Regions from separate parts of the Streptomyces sp. BB1-1-1 genome, predicted to be linked through region 1. Evidence: riboswitches for the same ligand, from Rfam matches in the RefSeq annotation. Region 1 holds a riboswitch; each other region holds the start of a gene.
What was found. Region 1 has a riboswitch for thiamine pyrophosphate ahead of thiO (glycine oxidase ThiO). Riboswitches for the same ligand answer to the same signal wherever they lie in the genome.

Region 1 (7,730 bases):
CGTGCACCGAGGCGTTCACACGCCGCATCGCGACGGTCGTCAGCTCGGTCCCGGAGGCCACGAGCGCGCGCTCCAGCACGTCGAGGCTGGGCGCCCCGCCGGTGCCCATGATCAGGCGGGACCCGTAGGACGTACCGCCGAGGACGAAGGGATCGTCGGCCATGGTCAGCCTCCTTGGACGGCGGTGAGGACTTCGACGCGGTCGCCGTCGGCCAGCGCGGTGGCGGGCCACTGCGCGCGCGGGACGACGGTTTCGTTCAGGGCGGCGGCCACACCGGACGGCGCCGCGGTGAGCGTGCCCACCAGGGCGTCCAGGGCCGTGCCGGGAGCCACCTGGCGCGGCTCGCCGTTGACGGAGATGTTCATGCGGGCTGCTCCGAGAGTCGCTGGAGTGCGGGAGCGGCGCCGAAGCGCCGGGGGGTGAAGGGGCGGGCCTCGGCCGGCAGCTCCCCGGTGGTCAGGGCGTGTGCCATGGCGTCGCCGGTGACCGGGGTGAGCAGGACGCCGTTGCGGAAGTGCCCGGTGGCCAGCAGCAGGCCCGCCAGCCCGGTCGGGCCGAGCAGCGGGGCGTTGTCCGGGGACCCGGGACGCAGACCCGCCCGGGTCTCCGCCAGCGGCAGCTCGGTGATGCCGGGGACCAGCTCGTGGGCGTCGCGCAGCAACTCGTAGACGCCGCCCGCGGTCACCGTCGTGTCCCAGCCCAGCTCCTCGCTGGTGGCGCCGACGACCAGCTCGCCGCTCTCCCGGGGCACCAGGTAGAGGGGGTTGCCGCGCACCACGGCACGCACCGTCCGGCTCAGCAGCGGCCCGTGCGCCCGCGGCATCGTCAGCCGCAGCACCTGCCCCTTCACGGGCCGCACCGGCGGCAGCACGTCCTCCGGGACGCCCGTGAACCGTCCGCTCAGGCTGCCCCCGGCCAGCACCACCTGCCCGGCCTCCAGCGCGGTGCCGTCGGCCGTGACGACACCCGTCGCCCGCTCGCCGCCGCGCCCGACGGTGAGCCGGTCGGCCCACACCCGGTGGAAGACGACGCCCGCGCGCTCGCAGGCGGCCACCAGCGCGTCGGCGAGGCGCCGGGGGTCGATCTGATGGTCGCCGTCCACCCGCAGGCCCCCGCGCACACCCGGCGCGAGCATCGGCTCCAGGCGCCGGCACTCGCGCCCCGACAGCCACTCGGAGTCCAGGCCCGAGCGCTGCTGGAGCGCGTGCAGTTCCCGCAGGTGGGCCCGGTCGTCGGCGTCCAGCGCGACGGCGAGGGTGCCGCACCGGCGGTAACCGAGGTCGTGGCCGGTGAGGTCGGCCAGCTCGGCCGCGAACTCCGGGTAGCGGCGGGCCGAGGCGAGGTTCAGCGCGAGCAGCGTCTGCTCGCCGTAGTGCAGCTCCGTCACGGCGGCCAGCATCCCGGCGGCCACCTGGGCGGCCCCACCGCCCGGCTCGGGGTCCACGAGGGCCGTGGCGAGCCCGCGCTGCGCGGACCGCCAGGCGGTGACCAGGCCGATGATCCCGCCGCCGACGACGAGGACGTCCGGCGTACGCGACGACGCGGCCCTCGCGGCAACTCCGGACACGGAAGCAGAAGTCGGTGGTGACGACATGGGCGTCCAGCCCCTCCCTTCGCCGGCATGACCCGGATCAGGTTCGTACGGTCGGAGGCCGCCAGCCTCCCTCTCAGCCCGGTGCGTCCGGGCTCCCGCGAGTGCTTTACGTTGGCCACCCTAGCCCGCAGCGCATCGCACTTGTAAGGGAGCCTCCGCCCGTGGCGCGTTCACTCGACGGTCTCGTTCTCGCCCCCGTCGCCGACCAGGCGCCCGGCCAGGTGGGTACGCGCACCCGCTTCACCTACCACGAGCAGGACGGCGCCGTATGGGCCGAGTACGCGGGCGGTGACGTCGTCCGCGGACGTCTGGTGGGCACCAGGGAGGGCGACCGCCTCGACTTCCGGTACGTGCAGCTCAAGACCGACGGAAGCACGTCGTCGGGACACTGCGTGTCGACCGTCGCCGAGCTGCCGGACGGGCGGGTGCGCCTGGACGAGACCTGGGAGTGGGAGTCGCGGCGGGGCAGCGGGACGAGCGTTGTGGAGCAGGTCACCGCGCACGAGCACTGACTGACGAATCGTCGGTGTCTAAGGTGATCAGGTGAGCGAGCAGACGCAGGAGCAGACCCGGGAACGGGGAGCGGACGCGGAGCGCCGCGTGGTCGTGGTGGGCGCCGGCATGGCGGGCGTGCAGACCGCGGTCGCCCTGCGGGAGCAGGGCTTCACCGGCACCGTGACCCTGATCGGCGCGGAGCCGCACCAGCCCTACGACCGTCCCCCGCTGTCCAAGGCCGTCCTGCTCGGCACGGCCGAGGGCTCCGCCTTCGACGTCGACTTCGAGGCACTCGGCATCACCCTGCGGCTCGGCTGCGAGGCCCTGGGCGTCCGCCCCCGCGCGCACGTCCTGGACACCTCCGACGGACCCGTGCCGTACGACCTCCTCGTCCTCGCGACCGGCGCCGAACCGATCCGGCTGCCCGGCGCGGAGGGCGTGCCCGGAGTGCACCTGCTGCGCACCCTGGACGACGCCGAACGACTGCGGCCGGTGCTCGCCCGGCAGCACGACATCGTGGTCGTCGGCGCGGGCTGGATCGGCGCCGAGTTCGCCACCGCCGCGCGCGAGGCGGGCTGCGCGGTGACCGTCGTGGAGGCCGCCGACCGGCCCCTCGCCGGTGCGCTGCCCGCCGAGGTCGCCGCGCCGATGACCGGCTGGTACGCCGACTCGGGCGCCGTACTGCGCACCCACGCGCGCGTGGAGCGCGTCGAGACGGGCGGTCCCGGGGGGCCCGGCGGACCCGGGGAGCCCGGCCACGTCGTCGTCCTCGACGACGGATCGCGGCTGCCCGCCGGCGCGGTCGTCGTCGGCATCGGAGCCCGGCCCGCCACCGCCTGGCTCGCCGGCTCCGGCATCGACCTCGGCGCGCACGGCGACGTCCTGGCCGACGACCGCCTGCGCACCTCCGTCCCGGACGTCTACGCGGTCGGCGACTGCGCGTCCTTCCCGTCCGGCCGCTACGGCGAGCGGCTGCTGGTGCACCACTGGGACAACGCCCTCCAGGGCCCGCGCACGGTCGCCGCCAACATCATCGGCGCCGCCGTCGGCGAGGCCCCGGTGGCCTACGACCCGGTGCCGTACTTCTGGTCCGAGCAGTTCGGCCGCTTCGTCCAGTACGCCGGTCATCACACGGCCGCCGACACCGCCCTGTGGCGCGGCGACCCCTCGGGACCCGCCTGGACGGTCTGCTGGCTGCGCCAGGACCGCCTGGTCGCCCTGCTGGCGGTGGGCCGCCCCCGGGACCTGGCCCAGGGCAAACGCGTGATCCAGGCGGGCACGACGATGGACCCGCGGCTGCTGGCCGACCCGGCGAGGCCGCTCAAGGCGGCGACGGTGTAGCCCTCCGCCCGGGTGCGGCGGCCCGGGTCGGACGGGTCTGGTTTCCGACTGTCAGTGCCAGATGGCAGGCTTGAGACGTGACCGAGATTGACGCAAAGATCGATGCTCTCGTGCCTGCCTGGCTCACCGTCCCCGACATCGCCGAGATGCTCGGCGTCGAGGTGACCCGCGTACGCCAGCTGATCAAGGAAGGCCAGCTCATCGCCGTACGGCGCGGTGAGAACCGCGCGCTGCACATCCCCGCGGCCTTCATCGACGAGGACAAGGTCGTCAAGGGCCTGGTCGGGACCCTGACGCTGCTGCGGGACGACGGCTTCACGGCCGAGGAGATGCTGGAGTGGCTCTTCACGCCCGACGAGACCCTGCCCGGCACGCCCGCCCAGGCGCTGAGCGAGAATCGCGGCACGGAGGTGAAGCGCCGCGCCCAGGCGCTCGCCGTCTGACCTGACAGACCCCGCCCGGCGTACGGGCCGCGCCCCACGGCCCCCGGCGGCCACGACGGTCCGCGGTCCCGTACGCCACGGCGGCGACCCGCTGCCGCCGTGTTCCTCGGGGCCGAGGGGGAGCCTGCGGCCCCAGGAGTGGCGGCCCCCGAAAGCGGCGGCCTCCCGGTTCCGGGGGGCCGGGAGCGGCGGCCTCCCCGCTCCGGCGGGCCGCGAGGCGACCGTGGCGAGGCACGCTCCGTATCCTCGGGACACAAGCCAAGGCCGCGCGGTCCGCCGCGGGCCCACGCCACCGACCTGGGGGACATCCGCATGCCCGACACCTCCGCGACCGCCCGCGCCCGGCTCGCCGACGCCCGGCTCTACCTGTGCACGGACGCCCGCCGCAGCCAGGGCGACCTGCCCGAGTTCCTCGACGCGGTGCTGGCGGCCGGCGTCGACATCGTGCAGCTGCGCGACAAGGGCATGGAGGCGGGGGAGGAGCTGGAGCACCTCGAGGTCTTCGCCGACGCCTGCGCCCGGCACGGCAAGCTCCTCGCGGTCAACGACCGGGCGGATGTCGCCCACGCCGCCCGCGCCGACGTGCTGCACCTCGGGCAGGGCGACCTCCCGGTGCCCGCCGCCCGCGCGATCCTCGGCGACGACGTCCTCGTCGGCCGCTCCACGCACGCCGAGTCCGAGGCCGCCGCTGCCGCCGTCCAGGACGGCGTGGACTACTTCTGCACCGGCCCGTGCTGGCCGACCCCCACCAAGCCCGGCCGCCACGCACCCGGCCTCGACCTGGTCCGGCGCACGGCCGCACTCGGCACGGACCGCCCCTGGTTCGCCATCGGCGGCATCGACCTCGGCAACCTCGACGAGGTGCTGGAGGCCGGTGCCCGGCGCGTCGTGGTCGTCCGGGCGATCACCGCGGCGGACGACCCGGGTGCCGCCGCGGTCGAGTTCACGAAGCGACTGCGGCAGGCGTAGGCGGGTGCCGGGGGCATGTGTCCAAGGGGTGGACAACAACTCGACAATGCGGACAAATATCCCGCATCCGGTTGGGTGACCGCCGCCCCCTGGCTAACCTGCCCGTATGGCCCTCGGAACCGCATCCACCAGGACTGATCGCGCACGCACCGTGCGCGACATGCTCGCGTCCGGCAAGACGACGTACTCGTTCGAGTTCTCCGCGCCGAAGACGGCCAAGGGCGAGAAGAACCTGTGGAGCGCGCTGCGGCGGGTGGAGGCGGTCGCCCCCGACTTCGTCTCCGTCACCTACGGCGCCGGCGGTTCCACGCGCGCGGGGACGGTCAAGGAGACCCAGCAGATCGTCGCCGACACGACACTGACCCCGGTGGCCCACCTCACAGCCGTCGACCACTCCGTCGCCGAGCTGCGCAACATCATCGGCCAGTACGCCGACGCCGGGATCCGCAACATGCTGGCCGTGCGCGGCGACCCGCCCGGCGACCCGACGGCCGACTGGATCGCACACCCCGAGGGCCTGACCTACGCCGCCGAACTGGTCCGCCTCATCAAGGAGTCGGGCGACTTCTGCGTCGGCGTCGCGGCCTTCCCCGAGATGCACCCGCGCTCCGCCGACTGGGACACCGACGTGACGCACTTCGTCGACAAGTGCCGGGCCGGCGCCGACTACGCGATCACGCAGATGTTCTTCCAGCCCGAGTCCTACCTGCGCCTGCGCGACCGGGTCGCCGCGGCCGGCTGCGACACCCCGGTCATCCCCGAGGTCATGCCGGTGACCAGTGTGAAGATGCTGGAGAGGTTGCCAAAGCTCAGCAACGCCTCGTTCCCGGCCGAGCTGAAAGAGCGGATCCTCACAGCAAAGGACGATCCGACCGCTGTACGCTCCATTGGCATCGAGTTCGCCACGGAGTTCTGCGCGCGGCTGCTGGCCGAGGGCGTCCCCGGACTGCACTTCATCACGCTCAACAACTCCACGGCGACCCTGGAGATCTACGAGAACCTGGGCCTGCACCACCCACCGCGGGCCTAGACCGGCCGCACGTATTTGCGACACACTGCGTAACGGCCACTGGGTATCGGCCACTGGGAGAGGGGCGTACATGGGCTGGACGGTCCTCTACATCGCGTTCGGCGTCGTCGCGCTGTGGCTGCTCGGTGAGGTGCTGCTGCAGTACAAGGCGCGGCTGCGCTGGCGGCTGCTCGCCTTCGGCGGCTTCGTCGGCGTCGTGGCCGGTGTGCTCATGTCGAACGTGATCGTCATCGGGCTGGGCGCGGCCGCGTTCGCCGTCGGCCAGACCTACGTCACGCTGTCGTTCCGCCGCGGCTTCGAGGCCGGGTGGGCGGTCAACGCCCCGGCGAGCCTCGTCGGCAGGCGCGGCCGTCCCGAACGGGGCCGCCAGGAGCCGACGTTGGAGGTCTCCGGGCTCGAGGCGGCCGAGGGCGGTCGGGGCGACCACGACGCCTACGACGACCGTGCGCAGGGCCATACGTCCGGTCAGGACGCTCTGTCCTACGGCGGCGACACATACGGCCGTGACGACTACGACCGCGACGACGTCTTCACCCCGGCCCGCCCCGCCGACCCCACGGCCGCGGAGACCACCGCCGTCTACGAGCCGCAGCCCATGCCGGACGACACCGGCTCGTACGGCGTGTACGCCGACGCCGGCTACGCCCAGGACCAGCAGGCACCGGCCGCGGCCACGCAGGGCGCCGACCAGTCCTACGCCTACGACTACTCGGGCTACGGACAGCAGGGGTACGGCTACGACAGCGGCGGCCAGCAGCAGTACGCCGCCTACTCCGACCCGTACATCGGCACCCACACCTACGGCGGGGCGTCGTACGACACCGGCTCCTACGACACGACCGGCGGACAGCAGTACGGCCAGCAGGGTTACGCGCAGGACCAGTACGCCACCGGCACGCCCGGTGGATACGGCGGCGAGACCCCGGCCGGCGGGGTGTGGGTGCCGCAGCAGCGCAGCACCGACGACCCCTACGGCGGCGAACTCCCGCCCGAGCAGACGTATCCGTACCAGGGCAACGGCCAGACGCAGGGCCAGGGTCAGGGCTACGACGAGCAGTACCGCTTCTGACGCTGCCTCAGTGGCTCGGTGGCCGGCCGACCCCTGCCGCTCACTGGGAGCCCCGGAACTCCGGTCCCTCCACGATCAGTCCGGCGACCAGCGCGCCCGACATTCCCGCGTGCGGCAGCCCGCCGCCGGGGTGGGACCAGCCGCCGACCGTGAACAGCCCGCCCACGCGCGTGCCGTTCGCCGGGTGCAGCAGCCGTCCGCCTGCCCCCGCCAGCGCCGGCACCGGAACCGCGCCACCCGCGACCCCGGTATCCGCCGCGACATCGGCAGGGGTGCGCACCTCGTGCCACAGGAGACGGTCGCGCAGACCCGGTACCGCACGCTCCGCGGCCTCGACGAGGCGCTCGGCGTGGTCCTCGGTGTCCGCTTCGCCGCCCGCGGGCACCACCGAGGTCAGGGTGACCGCCTCGTGGTCCGCGTCCGGGACCAGCACCGGGTCCTCGGGACGCAGGACCGTGACGGTCGGGCGCGCGGGCAGGCCGGGTGCCGGGCCGAACAGCGCCTCCAGCTCGGCCTCGCGGTCCGGCGCGTGCACCACCGTCCGGTGCGCGGTGCCCTCCGGACGGCCGCCCCGCAGCGCCAGCAGCACCGTCAGCCGGCTCGCTCCACCGTGCTGCGGCGGCACCTCGCCGTCGCCCCGCACCGCCGACCCGCCGCAGAGGCGGTCCAGCACACCGGGTGCCACACCGGCGACCACGAACTCCGCCTCGGCCACCACGCCTTCGGCCAGCCGTACGCCCGCCACCCGGCCGTCCTTCTCGGCGATCCCCGTGACCTCGGCGCCGAAG
Region 2 (7,730 bases), 1.8 Mb from region 1:
CCCTTCAGGAGAAGGGCCTCATCGACGCCGCCGGACAGTGGTGCGCGGGCACCTCCCGCCTCTGGTTCCTCGGCGACTTCACGGACCGGGGCCCGGACGGCATCGGCGTCATCGACCTGGTGATGCGGCTGTCCGCCGAGGCCGCCGCGGCCGGCGGCTACTGCAAGGCGCTGATGGGCAACCACGAACTGCTGCTGCTCGGCGCCAAGCGATTCGGCGACACGCCCGTCAACTCCGGCGCGGGCACCGCCACCTTCCAGGCGGCCTGGCTGCTGAACGGCGGCCAGAAGACCGACATGGACCGGCTGCAGGACCACCACCTCCAGTGGATGGCCCGCCTCGACGCCCTCGAAGCGGTCGACGGCCACCTCCTGGTCCACTCCGACACCACCACCTACCTCGACTACGGCGGCTCCATCGAGGAGGTCAACGACACCGTCCGCGAGACGCTCACGCGCAACGACGCGGAAGAGGTGTGGGACCTGTTCCGCAAGTTCACCAAGCGCTTCTCCTTCCGCGACGAGGGCGGCGCCGACGCCGTGCGCTCACTGCTGGACACGTACGGCGGCACCCGGATCGTGCACGGCCACAGTCCCATCCCCTACCTGCTGGGCGAGGTCGGCTCCGAGGACGGCGAGGACGACACGCGTACCGCGGTCGAGGGACCTCACGTCTACGCGGACGGGCTGGCCATCGCGATGGACGGCGGCGTGACCATGGCCGGAAAGCTGCTGGTCCAGCAACTTCCGCTGGACGCCTGACGGTTCGCCGGACGGGTTTACACGCGGCGGCGGTCCGTACAGCCCGGCACCCAATTTCTGGAAACCCCCTGTCACCACCCACCGTCACCGCTCTACCATCGGCTTATCCGTAGCAGGCTCCCCTCCGTTTCTGCCCGACGGCTCGTTGGCATGCGAGCCCCAAGCCCTACGGAGCATCGGGGGATGCACATGAACAGCGTTCCGCAGCACCTGTCGAACGAGGACCGCCAAGAGTACGAGCGGGTCCTCGAAGAGGCGCTGCGCTCCGCACCACACCGCCCGGAACTGGCCGCTGTCGGACAGCGGCTCAACTCCGAACAACTGCGCACCATGGCACTCAACGCCACCGCCCTCATCACCGCGGCGGCCACGACCGAGTACCAGCACTACGTGAAGGTCCGCGAGGAACTGCGCCACCCGGCGCCGCCCGCCCAGGTGCCGTCCACGCGCGAGTCCGGCTCCGACGAGCCGGGCACGGGCGCGGCGGGACTCGCCGCCACCATGGGCGAGGTCGCCGAGGCGACCGGCGCGGGCGCCGTCGCCGTACTCGCCGTCCTGGCACCCGTCCTGGCCGGCACCGCCGCGGCGATCTTCCTGCTCGTCGGCTACATCCTGAAGATGCTCGATCCGGGGCAGGCCTTCGCGCAGACCATGCTCACCACCGGATGGGTGTTCGGCGCGTTCACCGCGGTGGCGATCCTCGTCGCCGGAGTGGGGCTGCTGCTCACCGCGCTGCGCAACCGCCCCTCCGCCGAGTCCGGCTTCTACGGCGAACTCGACGAGGAAGTGGTCCGGGCCAGGGACGCCTGGCACGAAGCCCTGCTCGAGCGCGGCATCCTGCCCTTCCTCCGGGAGGCACTCGCCGAGCCGGGCGCCACGGCACTGCACCGTACGGCACCGGCGGCGCCGACCAGCCGTATGCCGCACCTCGGTTACGGCCGGCCTGGGTTCACCAGCCCGGACGGCGGTCCCGAGGCGGGTCCGCGTCCGCGTTACTCGAGCCCGGACTACAGCAGCCCGGACTTCGGCGGCCCGGAACACCGGCCCGAGTAGCCACCGGTCCCGGGCGGGCAGCGGATCAGAGGATGCCCGCCCGGCCGGCGGCAGTGATCCAGGACGGGAACTCGGACAGCAGTCGGTCGTACAGCTCCGGGTCCGGGACGGTGCTGATGTCGTCCACGGCGAAGAAGCCGACGTTGTCGACGCGGCGGCCCGGCAGGGTGTCGAAGCGCTCGAGCACGCCGTAGTTGGCCCGCCCGAGCCCCACGAACTGCCAGAAGACGGGCTCCTCCACCGCCTCCCGCAGCTCCCGCTCGATCTCGGCGTTGCGGTAGACGCCTCCGTCGGAGAAGAACAGCACCAGGGTGGGAGCCGACGCCGGGTTGTCCCGGACGTAGGCCCGGACCTCGGCGATCACCTTCTGTTCCTCGTTCTGGATGCCGACCGCCCGCATGTCGACCTGCTCGGGGTGCAGGCCCTTCTTCCTGCCGCGACGGAAGAGGCTGATCTCCCCCACGCGTACGTGCAGCCGCAGCCACTCGGGGAGCTCGCCGAGGCGGAGGTCGGGCAGCCGGGCCGGGGTCGAGGCGAAGGTCCATGCCTGCATCTCACCGTCGTCGTCCAGTTGCGCGGCGACGGCGGCCATCCGCTCCACGACGTCCGTGACCACGCCCTTGGAGTAGAGGAAGGACATGGACCCGGAGGCGTCCAGGACCAGGACGACGCGCGCGGTGACCCCGGCCGCCCCGTGCTTGCTCAGGCTGACCGCGACCTGTTCCTTGCGCAGGGACAATCGCTTGCGCATGTCGACGGGAAGGTGTTCCTCCCCCTTGGTGAGGCGGGGTCCCGCACCGGTGGGCGCCGGTGGCGCGGTCGGCGCTGCGGGCGGCGGCTGTGCTGCCGGCGGGGCCGGGGCCGGTGGCATGGGCGCCTGCGGTATCGGCGGGGTCGGCCGGGTCGCCGCTGTCGGCCGGGTCGCCGGGGCGGCGGGCGCGGCCGCCGGGGGAGCGTCGTCCACGGTGATGCCGAAGTCCGTGGCCACACCCGCGAGACCGGAGGCGTAACCCTGCCCGACCGCGCGGAACTTCCACTTCCCCTGACGCCGGTACAGCTCGCCGCCGACCAGGGCGGTCTCCGTCCCGGCCGCCATGTCGAACCGGGCCAGTTCGGTGCGGGTCCCGGCGTCCAGCAGCCGCAGTGACAGCCCCGGGACCTGGCCGAACGTCCCGCCGTCCGCCGAGGCACACAGGACGATGCGGTCGACGGCCGCTTCCACCGAGCGCAGGTCCACCTCGACGGCGTCGGTCGTGACGCCCGCGCCGGCACCGGAGCCGCCCTGCTTGCCCAGGTGCCTCACCGCGTCGGACGCGTGGCGGGGCTGGTTGTAGAAGACGAAGTCGCCGTCGTCCCGCACGCGTCCGGCCGAGGTGAGCAGCAGCGCGGAGGCGTCGACCTCGGGCACCCCCGGCCCGGCGGACCAGACGAGTTCGACGCGCACCGCGGGGGAGTCGACGGCGAGATTGGCACCCTTGCTCAGGGAGGTGGCTGTCATGCGCCCAGTCTGCCGAGACGCACCCCCCGGTGGGGAGAGGGCAGACCCGGCGCGTGACGCCGGAGCAGGGACTCAGTCGGCCAACGGCAGGTACACCCTGTTTCCCTGCGCCGCGAACTCCTTCGACTTCTGGGCCATGCCCTCCTCGATCTCGGCCTTGCTGCCTCCGTGTTCACGTCGGATGTCCTGCGAGATCTTCATGGAACAGAACTTCGGACCGCACATCGAGCAGAAGTGGGCCGTCTTGGCGGGCTCGGCCGGCAGTGTCTCGTCGTGGAACTCCCGTGCCGTGTCCGGGTCGAGGGCCAGGTTGAACTGGTCCTCCCACCGGAACTCGAAACGGGCGTCCGACAGCGCGTCGTCCCACTCCTGCGCACCTGGGTGACCCTTGGCGAGGTCGGCGGCATGGGCGGCGATCTTGTAGGTGATGACGCCGGTCTTGACGTCGTCACGGTTGGGCAGGCCCAGGTGCTCCTTGGGCGTGACGTAGCAGAGCATGGCCGTGCCCCACCAGGCGATCATCGCGGCACCGATGCCGGAGGTGATGTGGTCGTACGCCGGCGCGACGTCCGTCGTCAGCGGGCCGAGCGTATAGAACGGAGCTTCATCGCAGATCTCCTGCTGAAGGTCGATGTTCTCCTTGATCTTGTGCATCGGGACATGGCCCGGGCCCTCGATCATGGTCTGTACGTTGAAACGCTTGGCGATCGAGTTGAGTTCCCCGAGCGTGCGCAACTCCGCGAACTGCGCCTCGTCGTTGGCGTCCGCGATCGAGCCCGGCCGCAGGCCGTCGCCGAGGGAGTACGTGACGTCGTAGGCGGCGAGGATCTCGCAGAGCTCCTCGAAGTTGTCGTAGAGGAACGACTCCTTGTGGTGCGCCAGGCACCACGCCGCCATGATCGAGCCGCCGCGCGAGACGATGCCCGTCTTGCGGTTCGCGGTCAGCGGTACGTACGCCAGGCGCACGCCCGCGTGAACCGTCATGTAGTCCACGCCCTGCTCGGCCTGCTCGATGACGGTGTCCTTGTAGATCTCCCAGGTCAGCTCCTCGGCGCGGCCGTCGACCTTCTCCAGGGCCTGGTAGAGCGGCACGGTGCCGATGGGGACGGGGGAGTTGCGCAGCACCCACTCGCGGGTGGTGTGGATGTTGCGGCCGGTGGACAGGTCCATGACCGTGTCGGCACCCCACCGGGTCGCCCAGGTCATCTTGTCGACCTCCTCCTCGATGGAGGACGTGACCGCCGAGTTGCCGATGTTGGCGTTGACCTTCACCAGGAACCGCTTGCCGATGATCATCGGCTCGATCTCCGGGTGGTTGACGTTGGCGGGCAGCACGGCACGACCCGCCGCGATCTCCTCCCGGACCACTTCCGGCGAGACGTTCTCCCGGACGGCCACGTACTCCATCTCCGGCGTGATCTCGCCCCGGCGTGCGTACGCGAGCTGCGTGACCGCGTTGCCGTCCCTCCCCCGGCGCGGCTGACGCGGCCGTCCGGGGAAGACGGCGTCGAGGTTGCGCAGGCCGCCGCGCGGAGAGGTGTGCTTGATTCCGTCGTCCTCGGGACGGACGGGACGGCCCGCGTACTCCTCGGTGTCTCCTCGGGCGATGATCCAGTTCTCCCGCAGCGGCAGCAGCCCCCTGCGGACATCGGTGTCGACGAGCGGATCGGTGTACGGGCCCGACGTGTCGTACAGCGTGACCGACTGCCCGTTGGTGAGGTGCACCTGACGAACCGGCACGCGCAGGTCGGGGCGCGAACCCTCGACGTACGCCTTGTGCCAGCCGATGGACTTCCCGGCCTCCGCGGTCTCCTCCTGGGCGGAGTTCTGCGTGGAGGCAGGCGTGCGTGCGTCCTTGATGGTCATGAGACCTACTCCCTACGCCGGCATTACCCGGTAACAGGTTCGGCGGTCGACGCAGCGGCTTCCGTCTGTCGACGCTTCGTGGGATACATCACTCGGATTCGGTGACGTTTCCCGTGAAACATCGCTGGGACGGAGGTCAGCGCCCTCTCAGCCCGGTGCTCCGAGCTCCCGCGTGTACAAAGGTGCCCCCACGCTAGCGTCAATTCGGGCGCGGTGAACAGAGGGCCCCCCTGGTTCTTGCGATGATCGGTCGGTGACCACACCGCAGCATCCACCGTTTCCGCCGCACGAGCCCCGCCGCGGACCGGGCCCCGAGGACGGCAACGGCCACGGAGCCGGCCCCGCCCCCTCCGGCGCTCACGGCGCGGGCGGCGGCAGACACGACACGGGCGGCGGCCACGGCGATTCCGGCGGGCACGGCGGTCCGGGTGGGCACGGCGGTCCGGGTGGGCACGGGCACTCCCACAGTCACGGACCGGCGGCGCCCGTCTCCCGGCATCTGCGGAAGGTCATCGCCGCGGTCCTCATCCCGTTCGCCGCGGCGGTGCTGGTCGGGCTCGCGTTGCTGTGGCCGGGCGGTGCGCCGCCGCACGAACGCACCGGGGTCGGCTTCGACCGGCAGACGCAGGACGCCACCGTCACCAAGGTGGTCGAGCTGAGCTGTCAGTCCGTCAACGCCTCGGGCGTCCCCCCGACCGGCGACACCTCCACTGCCGAGGGCTCCTCCGCGGTGCAGCAGGCGCAGGGCGACTGCAAGCGGGCGACGATCCGCGTCGACACCGGCAAGCACAAGGGCCTCACGTTCACCGAGATCGTGCAGCCGGACCAGTCGCGGCAGCTGCACGAGGGCCAGAAGGTGGTGGTCGCCTACGAGCCCTCCGCACCGAAGGACCTGCAGTACTCGGTGACCGACATCAACCGCGGGCTGCCGCTGGCCCTGCTCGCCGGCATCTTCGCGCTCGCCGTCGTGGTCGTCGGAAGGCTGCGGGGCCTCATGGCCCTGATCTCGCTGGCCATCAGCTTCCTGCTGCTGAACTTCTTCATCCTGCCCGCGATCCTGCAGGGGTCGAACCCGCTGGCCGTGGCGGTAGTCGGGGCCAGCGCCATCATGCTGATCGCGCTGTATCTGTGCCACGGCCTGTCGGCCCGTACGTCCGTCGCGGTGCTCGGCACCCTGATCTCGCTGTTGCTGATCGGTGTGCTCGGATCGCTGTTCATCGACTGGGCCGCGCTCACCGGCAACACGGACGACAACACCGGCCTCATCCACGGCCTGTATCCGACGATCGACATGAGCGGCCTCCTGCTCGCCGGAGTCATCATCGGTTCGCTCGGTGTGCTCGACGACGTGACGGTCACCCAGACGTCGGCGGTCTGGGAACTGCACGAGGCCAACCCGACGATGGGCTGGCGGGGGCTGTACCGGGCGGGCATCCGGATCGGCCGCGACCACATCGCCTCGGTCGTCAACACGCTCGTCCTCGCCTACGCGGGCGCCGCGCTGCCCCTGCTGCTGCTGTTCTCGATCGCGCAGAGCGGGGTGGGGACGGTCGCCAACAGCGAGTTGGTGGCGGAGGAGATCGTGCGCACGCTGGTCGGCTCGATCGGCCTGGTGGCATCCGTTCCGGTCACCACGGCGCTCGCGGCCCTCGTCGTATCGGCCGACCGACCGACCGGCGCACCGGCGGCACAGGCCGCCGGGACGACGCCGGGTACCGGTGCGGCTCCCGTACGCGGGCGGGGCCGTCGGCGTAAGCGCTGACCCATCGGCAGCCGATCGCGGCGAAGCGTTACGCCACCGTCGTAGAGCTGCCGTAACGGTTCAGCCCGCGCTCTGCTCTTCCGCCAGGATGCGGTCCAGGGCATCGTCGAGGTGGGCGTCGAAGTCGGCGAGCGCCCCCTCCTGCCCCAGCGGCACCAGCTTGTCGGTCCGGTCGAGGAACGCCACCAGCGGCGCCGCCGACGAACGGAACAGCGCCTGGTCGCTGCCGACCTGAAGCCGGATCAGCACCTCCGCCAGCGGCTCGGGATCGACGGGGGCGATGCGCACGTCACCGTCACCGCACGGCCGGCCCACCCCGTCGACCAGCAACTCCCGGCCGAAAGCCCAGGTGACCGGCGCATCCCCGGGCAGATGGAAGGTCAGTCGCACGGCATAGGGATCACAGGTCTCGTAGCGCAGCTCCACCGGAATGCGGAAAGAGAGCTCCTCGGACACGAGAAAGCTCATCATGACCTCTGCCTGTACGGACTCGCCCATTGCCTACCCCGTCATTCGCCGTCGACTGGCCGGGAATCAAACCTCTAACACTGGTGGCATCTTGCTTAACGTACACACCAGATCACAAGGAGTGAGTTTTCAGATACTGATAGAGATCGCGAGCGACCCCAGAAGCCGGCCCACCTCGTCCTGCAACCGCTTCGCCGCGGGCAGCAGCCGGTCGGCCTGGTGGAGGGGCAGGGAGATGGCCATCGTCGCGGCCGTGGTGCCCACGGTGATCGGGATCGCCGCGCAGACCGTCCCCAGGGCGTACTCCTGGCGTTCGGTCACC
Region 3 (7,730 bases), 3.8 Mb from region 1:
GCTGCTCCTCGCCAAGGTCGCGTCGTTCACCCCGTCGATCACCGACTGGGCGCGGTCCGCGTTCGAGGTCCGTGAACGCTGGCCCGGAGGCGGCGCCTCGGTCGGCATCCCCACCTGGTTCTACGGCCACGAGCCGCCCAACGCCTTCGCCACGCACATCGCCAAGTACTTCGCCAACGCCACCCGCGAGGACGGCCTGCTGGCCCGCTCCAACGCGGGCGTGGTCTTCCTGCCGGGCGCCGCCGGGACCGTACAGGAGATCTTCGACAACGCGACGCCGAACTACTACGAGTCGCGGGGCGAGCCCACGCCGATGGTGCTGGTGGACCGGGCGCACTGGACGGAGAAGCTCCCCGCGTGGCCGCTCCTCACGTCGCTCGCCGAGGGGCGGACGATGGAGTCCCGGATCGCGCTCGTCGACCGGATCGAGGAGGCTCCGGAAGCGCTGAAACGTCTCGGCGGTTAATAAGACGGCAAAGCCAACGCCCTTGACCGGCATATGCGTTGACACTGCTTATGCACCGCTTATAGACCAGTGAGGCTCGTGGGTGTGCTGATGCCGCTCATCACGCGTCAGCACCCTCTCCACCCCCCGCATCTGCGCTCCCGTAAAGGACAAACGTGGCAGTCCTGTCCATACTCAGAAGCACGGCATCCCGCCGTGGCGTTCGTGCCCTCGGCGTCGCCTCCGCCTCGGTGGCCCTGGCGATCGGCGCCGCCGGCAACGCGCTCGCCTGCGACATCAGCGAGTTCTCCGCCGCCGCCAAGTGCGAAGGCGACAAGGGTGTCATCACCGTCACCGACGTGGACCCGGCCGGCATCCCCGCCACCGTCACCGTCTACCTGCAGAACAACGGTGCCGACGCCGAGAAGATCGGCGAGCAGGTGGTCAAGGGCTCGCGCGAGGGCAGCACCATCACCTTCGCCGCGGACTGGCAGCCGAACGCCGAGTACCGCATCCATGTCAAGGCCGACAGTTACGTCGACGAGGACATCAAGCCGAACCTCGTGACCCCGTCGACCCCCTGCAAGACGGAGGACACCCCGACCCCGACTCCGACCCCGTCGGAAAGCTCCTCCACCCCGGCCGAGGAAACGGAGACGCCGACCCCGGCACCGTCCACGTCGGCCCCGGCTCCGTCGCAGAGCGAGAGCACCGCTCCGGCGGCCGTGCCGAGCGACAACGCCCCGTCCCCGGCGGCCGGTGAGTCCAACCTCGCCGAGACCGGCGCGGGCTCCAACACCGGCATGATCGCCGGCGTCGCGGCGGCCCTGGTCGCCATCGGTGGCGGCGCGGTCTTCTTCGGCCTGCGCCGTCGCGGGGCGAACAGCGACCGCTGACGCCTCGCGCCTCCGTACGCAGCGGTGGCCCGTCCCCGGCCGGGGACGGGCCACCGTCACGTCGTCTCGCCTGGCGTCGCCTGGCGTCGCCTCAGCCGAACGCCGCGTTCTCCAGCCAGAGTTCCAGCAGCTCGCGGTCGCCGATCACCTGGAGTCCGGGGGTGTCCAGCGGGAGCCTGCGGTAGAAGGCCAGCAGCACGTCCGTGAGCGGCCCCCGCAGGGCCACGCTCGCCTTCTCGTGGCCGCGGCGCCAGGTGACGCCCTCCTCGGGCAGCTCGATCAGCCATTCGGCGTCGAGGTCCGCGGCGGTGTCGGTGGCGTGCAGGTGGATGCTCCGGCCGGGCGCCCGCAGTCCCTTGGCCGACCCGTCGGGAAGAACCCGCTGCACGAACTGCGCGATCTCCAGCCACTCGTCGATCGAGTCGGCCGCCACCTCGGCGGCGACCGGCTCGAACGGACGGCCCGCCGCGAGGGCCGCGTCCGCCCCGTGGACGACCAGCTCGTGCGTCATCCGGCGGGCCCAGTAGCCCGCGGTGTGGTCCCCGGACCACGACCACGCCCGCCCGTCCGGTCCGGCTTCCCGCAGCGCGCGCACGACCAACTCACCGGTCTCCGCCAGCCACGCCTCCAGCGCGGCCGTGTCCCCCGTCACCGGCGGACCCTCGGCTCCCGGCGCACGGTCCAACGGGACCTCCTCCTCGGCGCGGGTGCGGACGGTCAGCTCCGTCCAGCGCAGGGCGCGGCCGACGTGCCGCACCAGGTCCTCCAGCGTCCAGTCCGGGCAGGTCGGCACGGTGGCGGACAGGTCGGCGCCGGAGGACAGCACGGCACCGAACCGGCCCACCTGATGGGCGATCTCATCGCAGTAACGGTCATGCGCGAGGCGTGTCATGCCTTCACCCTACGAGCCGGACGATCATCGCAACACGACGATTTCCGCCCCGTCGAACTCCACCCCCACCGTGTCCCCGACCCCCGGAGCCGCCCGCAGCGCGCACGCCGCCTCCAGGCGCGGCGCGTCCTCGGGCTGGAGGTGGACGGCGACGTGGGTGCCCCGGAAGGTGCGTGCGGTGACCGTGCAGCGCAGGCCCTCGTCGGCGGCCACCATGCGCACGCCGGCGGGCCGGACGAGCAGGGTACGGGCGCCCTGCGGGGCGTCCTCGGGGACCGGCACCTTGCCCCACGGGGTGTCGGCGGCCTGCCCGGTGACGGTCGCGTCGACCACGTTGTCGAAACCGAGGAAGCGGGCCACGAAGGCGTCGGCGGGCCGCTGCCACACCTCCAGCGGCGTCCCCGACTGGGCGATCCGCCCGTCCCGCATCACCACGACCCGGTCGGCGAGCGCGAATGCCTCCCCCTGGTCGTGCGTCACGGCGAGCACGGTCGTACCCAACCGGCCGAACAGCTCCCGTAGTTCGACGACGAGGCGCTCCCGCAGCGAGCGGTCGAGCTGGCCGAGCGGCTCGTCCAGCATCAGCAGGCGGGGCCGGGGCGCGAGGGCGCGGGCCAGCGCCACCCGCTGCTGCTCACCGCCGGAGAGCGCGGCGACGGACCGGTGCTCGGCGCCCGGCAGCCCGACCAGCTCCAGCAACTCCCCCACCCGCTCCCGCTGTCCGGCGCGGGAGGCGCCGCGCATCCGCGGTCCGAAGGCGATGTTTCCGGCCACGTCCCGCTGCGGGAAGAGCTGGTGGTCCTGGAACATCAGCCCGACCTCGCGCTTGTGCGCGGGCACCCCGGACTGGTCCCGCCCGTCCAGCGTCACCCGCCCGGCGTCCAGCGGCTGGAGCCCGGCGACCGCCCGCAGCAGCGTCGACTTGCCGCTGCCGCTGGGCCCGAGCACGCACACCACCTCGTGCTCGGCGACCCCCAGGTCGACGGCGTCGAGCACGGCCCGCCCGCCGAAACGGACGGTCGCGCCTTCGAGGCTCAGCAGCATCCGTAGAACTCCCGCATCCGTAGAACTCCGCGCATCCCTAGAACTCCCCGCTCCGGTCGGTCCGCAGCCGCTCCAGCACCACCAGGGCCACGGCGCACACCAGCATCAGAATCGTCGACAGGGCCATCGCCTGGCCGTAGTTCATGTCCCCGGGCCTCCCCAGCAGCCGCGCCACGGCCACCGGCAGCGTCGGGTTGTCCGGCCGCGCGATGAACACGGTCGCCCCGAACTCTCCGAGCGACACCGCGAAGGCGAACCCGGCCGCGACCAGCAGTGCCCGCCGCACCATCGGCAGGTCCACCTCCCGCCACACCCGCCACGGCGACGCCCCGAGCACCGCCGCCACCTCCCGCAGCCGTACGTCCACCGCCCGCAGCACCGGCAGCATGGTCCGTACGACGAAGGGGACGCCGACCAGCGCCTGCGCGAGCGGCACGAGGATCCAGGAGGCTCTGAGATCCAGCGGGGGTTCGTCCAGCGCGATCAGGAACCCGAAGCCGACCGTCACGGCGGACACCCCGAGCGGCAGCATCAGCAGCGCGTCGAAACCGCGTACGAAGCGGCCCGCGTCGCGGCGGGTGAGCGCGGTGGCGGCCAGCGCGCCGATCACCACGGCGATGGCGGTGGCGGCGACGGCGTACTGGAGGCTGTTGCCGATGGCCTCGATCGGCGGGACGAGGAAGGTGCCGCCGTCCTCCTGGGTCAGCGCCCGGTAGTAGCCGAACCCGGGCGCACCGAGCGACCGCTCGACCAGCACGGCGAGCGGCAGCACCAGCAGCACGGCGACGGTGACCAGGACCCCGGCCAGCAGCGCCCACTGCCCGGTCCCGCGCGGCCGGCGCGCGGTCGTGGCCGCGTCCACCAGCCGCAGGGCCGTCTCCCGCCGCCGTACCGTCCAGGCGTGCACGGCGAGGATGGCGGCCACCGCGCCGAACTGGATCAGCGTCAGCACGGCGGCCGTGGACAGGTCGAAGATCTGCGAGGTCTGCCGGTAGATCTCCACCTCCAGGGTGGAGAAGGCGGGTCCGCCGAGGATCTGGACGACGCCGAAGGAGGTGAAGGTGAACAGGAACACCATCAGCGCGGCGGCGGCCACGGCGGGCGCGAGCGCGGGCAGCGTCACCTGCCGCCAGGCCTTCAGCCGCGAGGCGCCGAGCATCCGCGCGGCCTCCTCCTGCCGCGGGTCGAGCTGCGACCAGAGGCCGCCGACGGTGCGTACGACGACGGCGTAGTTGAAGAAGACGTGCGCGAGCAGGATCGCCCACACGGTGGTGTCCAGCCGTACGCCCCACAGCTCGTCGAGCAGCCCGCCGCGTCCGACCAGCGCCAGGAACGCCGTACCGACGACGACCGTCGGCAGCACGAACGGCACGGTCACCACGGCCCGCAGAACCTGCTTGCCGGGGAAGTCGAACCGGGCGAAGACGTACGCGCCGGGCAGTGCGACGAGCAGGGTGAGCGCGGTGGAGGCCAGCGCCTGCCAGGTGGTGAACCACAGCACCTGCTGTACGTCGGACTGGGCGAGCACGTCCCCGATCCGCCCGAACCGCCAGGATCCGTCGATCTCCAGTCCGCGCGCGACGATCGCGGCGACCGGGTAGGCGAAGAACACCGCGAAGAACGCGACGGGCACGGCCATCAGGGCCAGCCGCGCCGCGCTCCCGCGCGAAGTCCTGGCCTTGCCTACTTCAGTACGAGTGAGGTCCACGACTTGACCCACTGGTCGCGATTGCCGGCGATCTTCGCCGGGTCCATGGTCTGCGGGTCCTCGGCCTGCGGCCCGAACTTCCGGAACGCCTCGGGGATCCGCGCGCCCTCCCGCACCGGATAGACGAACATGTTCAGCGGCATGTCCTCCTGGAACTCCTTGCCGATGAGGAAGTCGAGGAGTGCCTTGCCGCCCTCGGTGTTCTCGGCGTTGCCCAGCAGGCCCGCGTACTCGACCTGACGGAAGCAGGTGCCGGTGGCGACGCCCGTCGGCGCGGTGTCGGGCTGCGGGTCGGCGTAGATCACCTCGGCGGGCGGGGACGAGGCGTAGGAGACGACGAGCGGGCGGTCGCCCTTGGCCTTCTTGCCGCCGGACGAACCGGAGAACTCCTCGTTGTACGCCTGCTCCCAGCCGTCGACGACCTTGACGCCGTTCGCCTTCAGCTTCTTCCAGTAGTCCTGCCAGCCGTCGTCCCCGTACTCGGCGGCGGTGCCGAGCAGGAAGCCGAGACCGGGCGAGGAGGTGCCCGCGTTCTCGGTGACGAGCAGGTCCTTGTACTCGGGCTTGATCAGGTCGTCGAAGGAGTCCGGCGGGGTCAGCTTGTGCTTGCTGAAGTACGCCTTGTCGTAGTTGACACAGATGTCGCCGGTGGTGACGGGCGTGACCCGGTGCTTATCCTGGTCGGCCCGGTACTCGGGGCGGATACGGTCGGAGCCCTTCGCCTCGTACGGCTGGAACAGCCCGTTGTCGAGCGCGCGGGACAGCAGCGTGTTGTCGACGCCGAAGAAGACGTCGCCCTGGGGGTTGTCCTTGGTGAGGATGGCCTTGTTGACGGCCTGCCCGGCGTCGCCGTCCTCCAGCACCCGGACCTTGTAGCCGGAGCTCTTCTCGAAGGCGGCGATGACGTCCTTCGAGGCGGCCCACGAGTTGTGGCTGACGAGGGTCACGGTCTTGGAGTCGCCGGAGCCCTGGCTGCCGCCGTCGGACGACGATCCGCAGGCGGCCAGGCCGCCGACCATGCCGAGCCCGACGGCAAGGACGGTGGCCCTCTTGGTGATGCTCACTGAATTCCTCCTGGGTGACCAGGAGAAGACGCGGCCCCGCCCGGAACCCTGGCGAGGGTCCCGGGCAGGGCGCAACAGCTCGAGTGGTGACCGATCTCCCTACCCAGAATGACCTGGGCCAGGTTCGGAGGGTCTGCGGCCGGTGCCGCACTCTCAGCGCTGTGGCGCTCCCCTGTCGGAATATGAAGATGTGGTTCCGGACGTACTTCCGTATGAAGTTGTCGTACGACGGTGTACGACGCCGGTCAGGTTACCGCTCGCTCGCGGCGAGCTGACCACACGCCCCGTCGATCTCCTGACCACGGGTGTCCCGGATCGTCACCGGCACACCGTGCGCCGCGATCGCCTCGACGAACGCCTTCTCGTCCTCGGGCCGTGAAGCGGTCCACTTCGAGCCGGGCGTGGGGTTGAGCGGGATGAGGTTGACGTGCACGGGCCTGCCCTTGAGCATCCGCCCGAGCCGGTCGCCGCGCCAGGCCTGGTCGTTGATGTCCCGGATCAGCGCGTACTCGATCGACAGCCGCCGGCCCGACCGCTCCGCGTACTCGAACCCGGCGTCCAGCACCTCACGCACCTTCCAGCGCGTGTTGACCGGGACGAGGGTGTCGCGCAGCTCGTCGTCGGGGGCGTGCAGCGAGATGGCGAGGCGGCACTTGAAGCCCTCGTCGGCGAAACGGTGGATCGCCGGCACGAGGCCGACCGTGGAGACGGTGATGCCGCGCTGGGAGAGCCCCAGTCCGTCGGGCTCGGGGTCGGTGAGGCGGCGGATGGAGCCGACGACGCGGTTGTAGTTGGCGAGGGGCTCGCCCATGCCCATGAACACGATGTTGCTCAGCCGGGCCGGTCCTCCGGGGACCTCACCGTCCCGCAGGGCGCGCATCCCGTCCACGATCTGGTGCACGATCTCGGCGGTGGACAGATTCCGGTCCAGACCCGCCTGCCCCGTGGCACAGAACGGGCAGTTCATACCGCAGCCCGCCTGGGAGCTGATGCACATGGTCACCCGGTCCGGGTAGCGCATGAGGACGGACTCGACGAGCGTCCCGTCGAACAGCTTCCACAGCGTCTTGCGGGTGGTGCCCTGGTCGGTCGACAGGTGCCGCACCACCGACATCAGCTCGGGCAGCAGCGCCTCCCGGAGCCCCTGGCGCGAGCCGGCGGGGATGTCGGTCCACTGCTCGGGGTCGTGCGCGTACCGCGCGAAGTAGTGCTGCGAGAGCTGCTTCGCACGGAACGGCTTCTCGCCGATCGCGGCGACGGCCTCCTTGCGCTCGGCGGGCGTGAGGTCGGCGAGGTGCCGCGGCGGCTTCTTGGCTGCGCGGGGGGCGACGAATGTGAGTTCTCCGGGCTTAGGCATGACTCAACCAGTGTCGCAGATCGACTTGGGTGGCCTGCCTGCGGGAGACCAGGCCCGGCGTGACCGAGCGCCGGCAGATCCCGCGGCGCCGCATCGCCGCTTGACCTGGACCAAACTTGAGCTTTTAGGCTCCGTTCAAGACCGCGGGAACGATCCGCAGAAACGATCCGTAGGAACCGATCAACGTGCCTTTTCGAGGAGGTTCGCCATGAGCGAGCACACAGCCCACTTCGAGATCCCCGACCGCTACCGCTATGCGGTGATCCCGCACATCATGGTCGACGACGCCGCCGCGGCGATCGACTTCTACCAGCGGGCGTTCGG

Region 2: it holds a riboswitch for thiamine pyrophosphate, as region 1 does, so the genes downstream of both, thiC (phosphomethylpyrimidine synthase ThiC) here and thiO (glycine oxidase ThiO) in region 1, are expected to answer to the same signal.
Region 3: it holds a riboswitch for thiamine pyrophosphate, as region 1 does, so the genes downstream of both, RI578_RS11325 (thiamine ABC transporter substrate-binding protein) here and thiO (glycine oxidase ThiO) in region 1, are expected to answer to the same signal.

The regions. Positions count from the first base shown of each region.
Region 1 covers NZ_CP134203.1:6,290,792-6,298,521, forward strand. Annotated here, with positions in the region: gene RI578_RS28785 (thiazole synthase) at 1-163, opposite strand, end outside; gene thiS (sulfur carrier protein ThiS) at 166-366, opposite strand; gene thiO (glycine oxidase ThiO) at 363-1,595, opposite strand; TPP riboswitch at 1,593-1,704, opposite strand; gene RI578_RS28800 (hypothetical protein) at 1,757-2,107, shown strand; gene RI578_RS28805 (FAD-dependent oxidoreductase) at 2,217-3,431, shown strand; gene RI578_RS28810 (Rv2175c family DNA-binding protein) at 3,509-3,874, shown strand; gene thiE (thiamine phosphate synthase) at 4,187-4,843, shown strand; gene metF (methylenetetrahydrofolate reductase [NAD(P)H]) at 4,950-5,873, shown strand; gene RI578_RS28825 (hypothetical protein) at 5,944-6,942, shown strand; gene RI578_RS28830 (NAD(P)/FAD-dependent oxidoreductase) at 6,983-7,730, opposite strand, start outside.
Region 2 covers NZ_CP134203.1:4,464,468-4,472,197, reverse strand. Annotated here, with positions in the region: gene sppA (Ser/Thr/Tyr protein phosphatase SppA) at 1-761, shown strand, start outside; gene RI578_RS20560 (hypothetical protein) at 945-1,814, shown strand; gene RI578_RS20555 (VWA domain-containing protein) at 1,840-3,312, opposite strand; gene thiC (phosphomethylpyrimidine synthase ThiC) at 3,385-5,178, opposite strand; TPP riboswitch at 5,171-5,360, opposite strand; gene RI578_RS20545 (YibE/F family protein) at 5,432-6,940, shown strand; gene RI578_RS20540 (SsgA family sporulation/cell division regulator) at 7,001-7,438, opposite strand; gene RI578_RS20535 (IclR family transcriptional regulator) at 7,538-7,730, opposite strand, start outside.
Region 3 covers NZ_CP134203.1:2,470,939-2,478,668, forward strand. Annotated here, with positions in the region: gene RI578_RS11300 (LOG family protein) at 1-466, shown strand, start outside; gene RI578_RS11305 (LAETG motif-containing sortase-dependent surface protein) at 622-1,341, shown strand; gene RI578_RS11310 (maleylpyruvate isomerase family mycothiol-dependent enzyme) at 1,433-2,233, opposite strand; gene RI578_RS11315 (ABC transporter ATP-binding protein) at 2,258-3,277, opposite strand; gene RI578_RS11320 (iron ABC transporter permease) at 3,315-4,916, opposite strand; gene RI578_RS11325 (thiamine ABC transporter substrate-binding protein) at 4,961-6,049, opposite strand; TPP riboswitch at 6,128-6,233, opposite strand; gene rlmN (23S rRNA (adenine(2503)-C(2))-methyltransferase RlmN) at 6,300-7,406, opposite strand; gene RI578_RS11335 (VOC family protein) at 7,615-7,730, shown strand, end outside.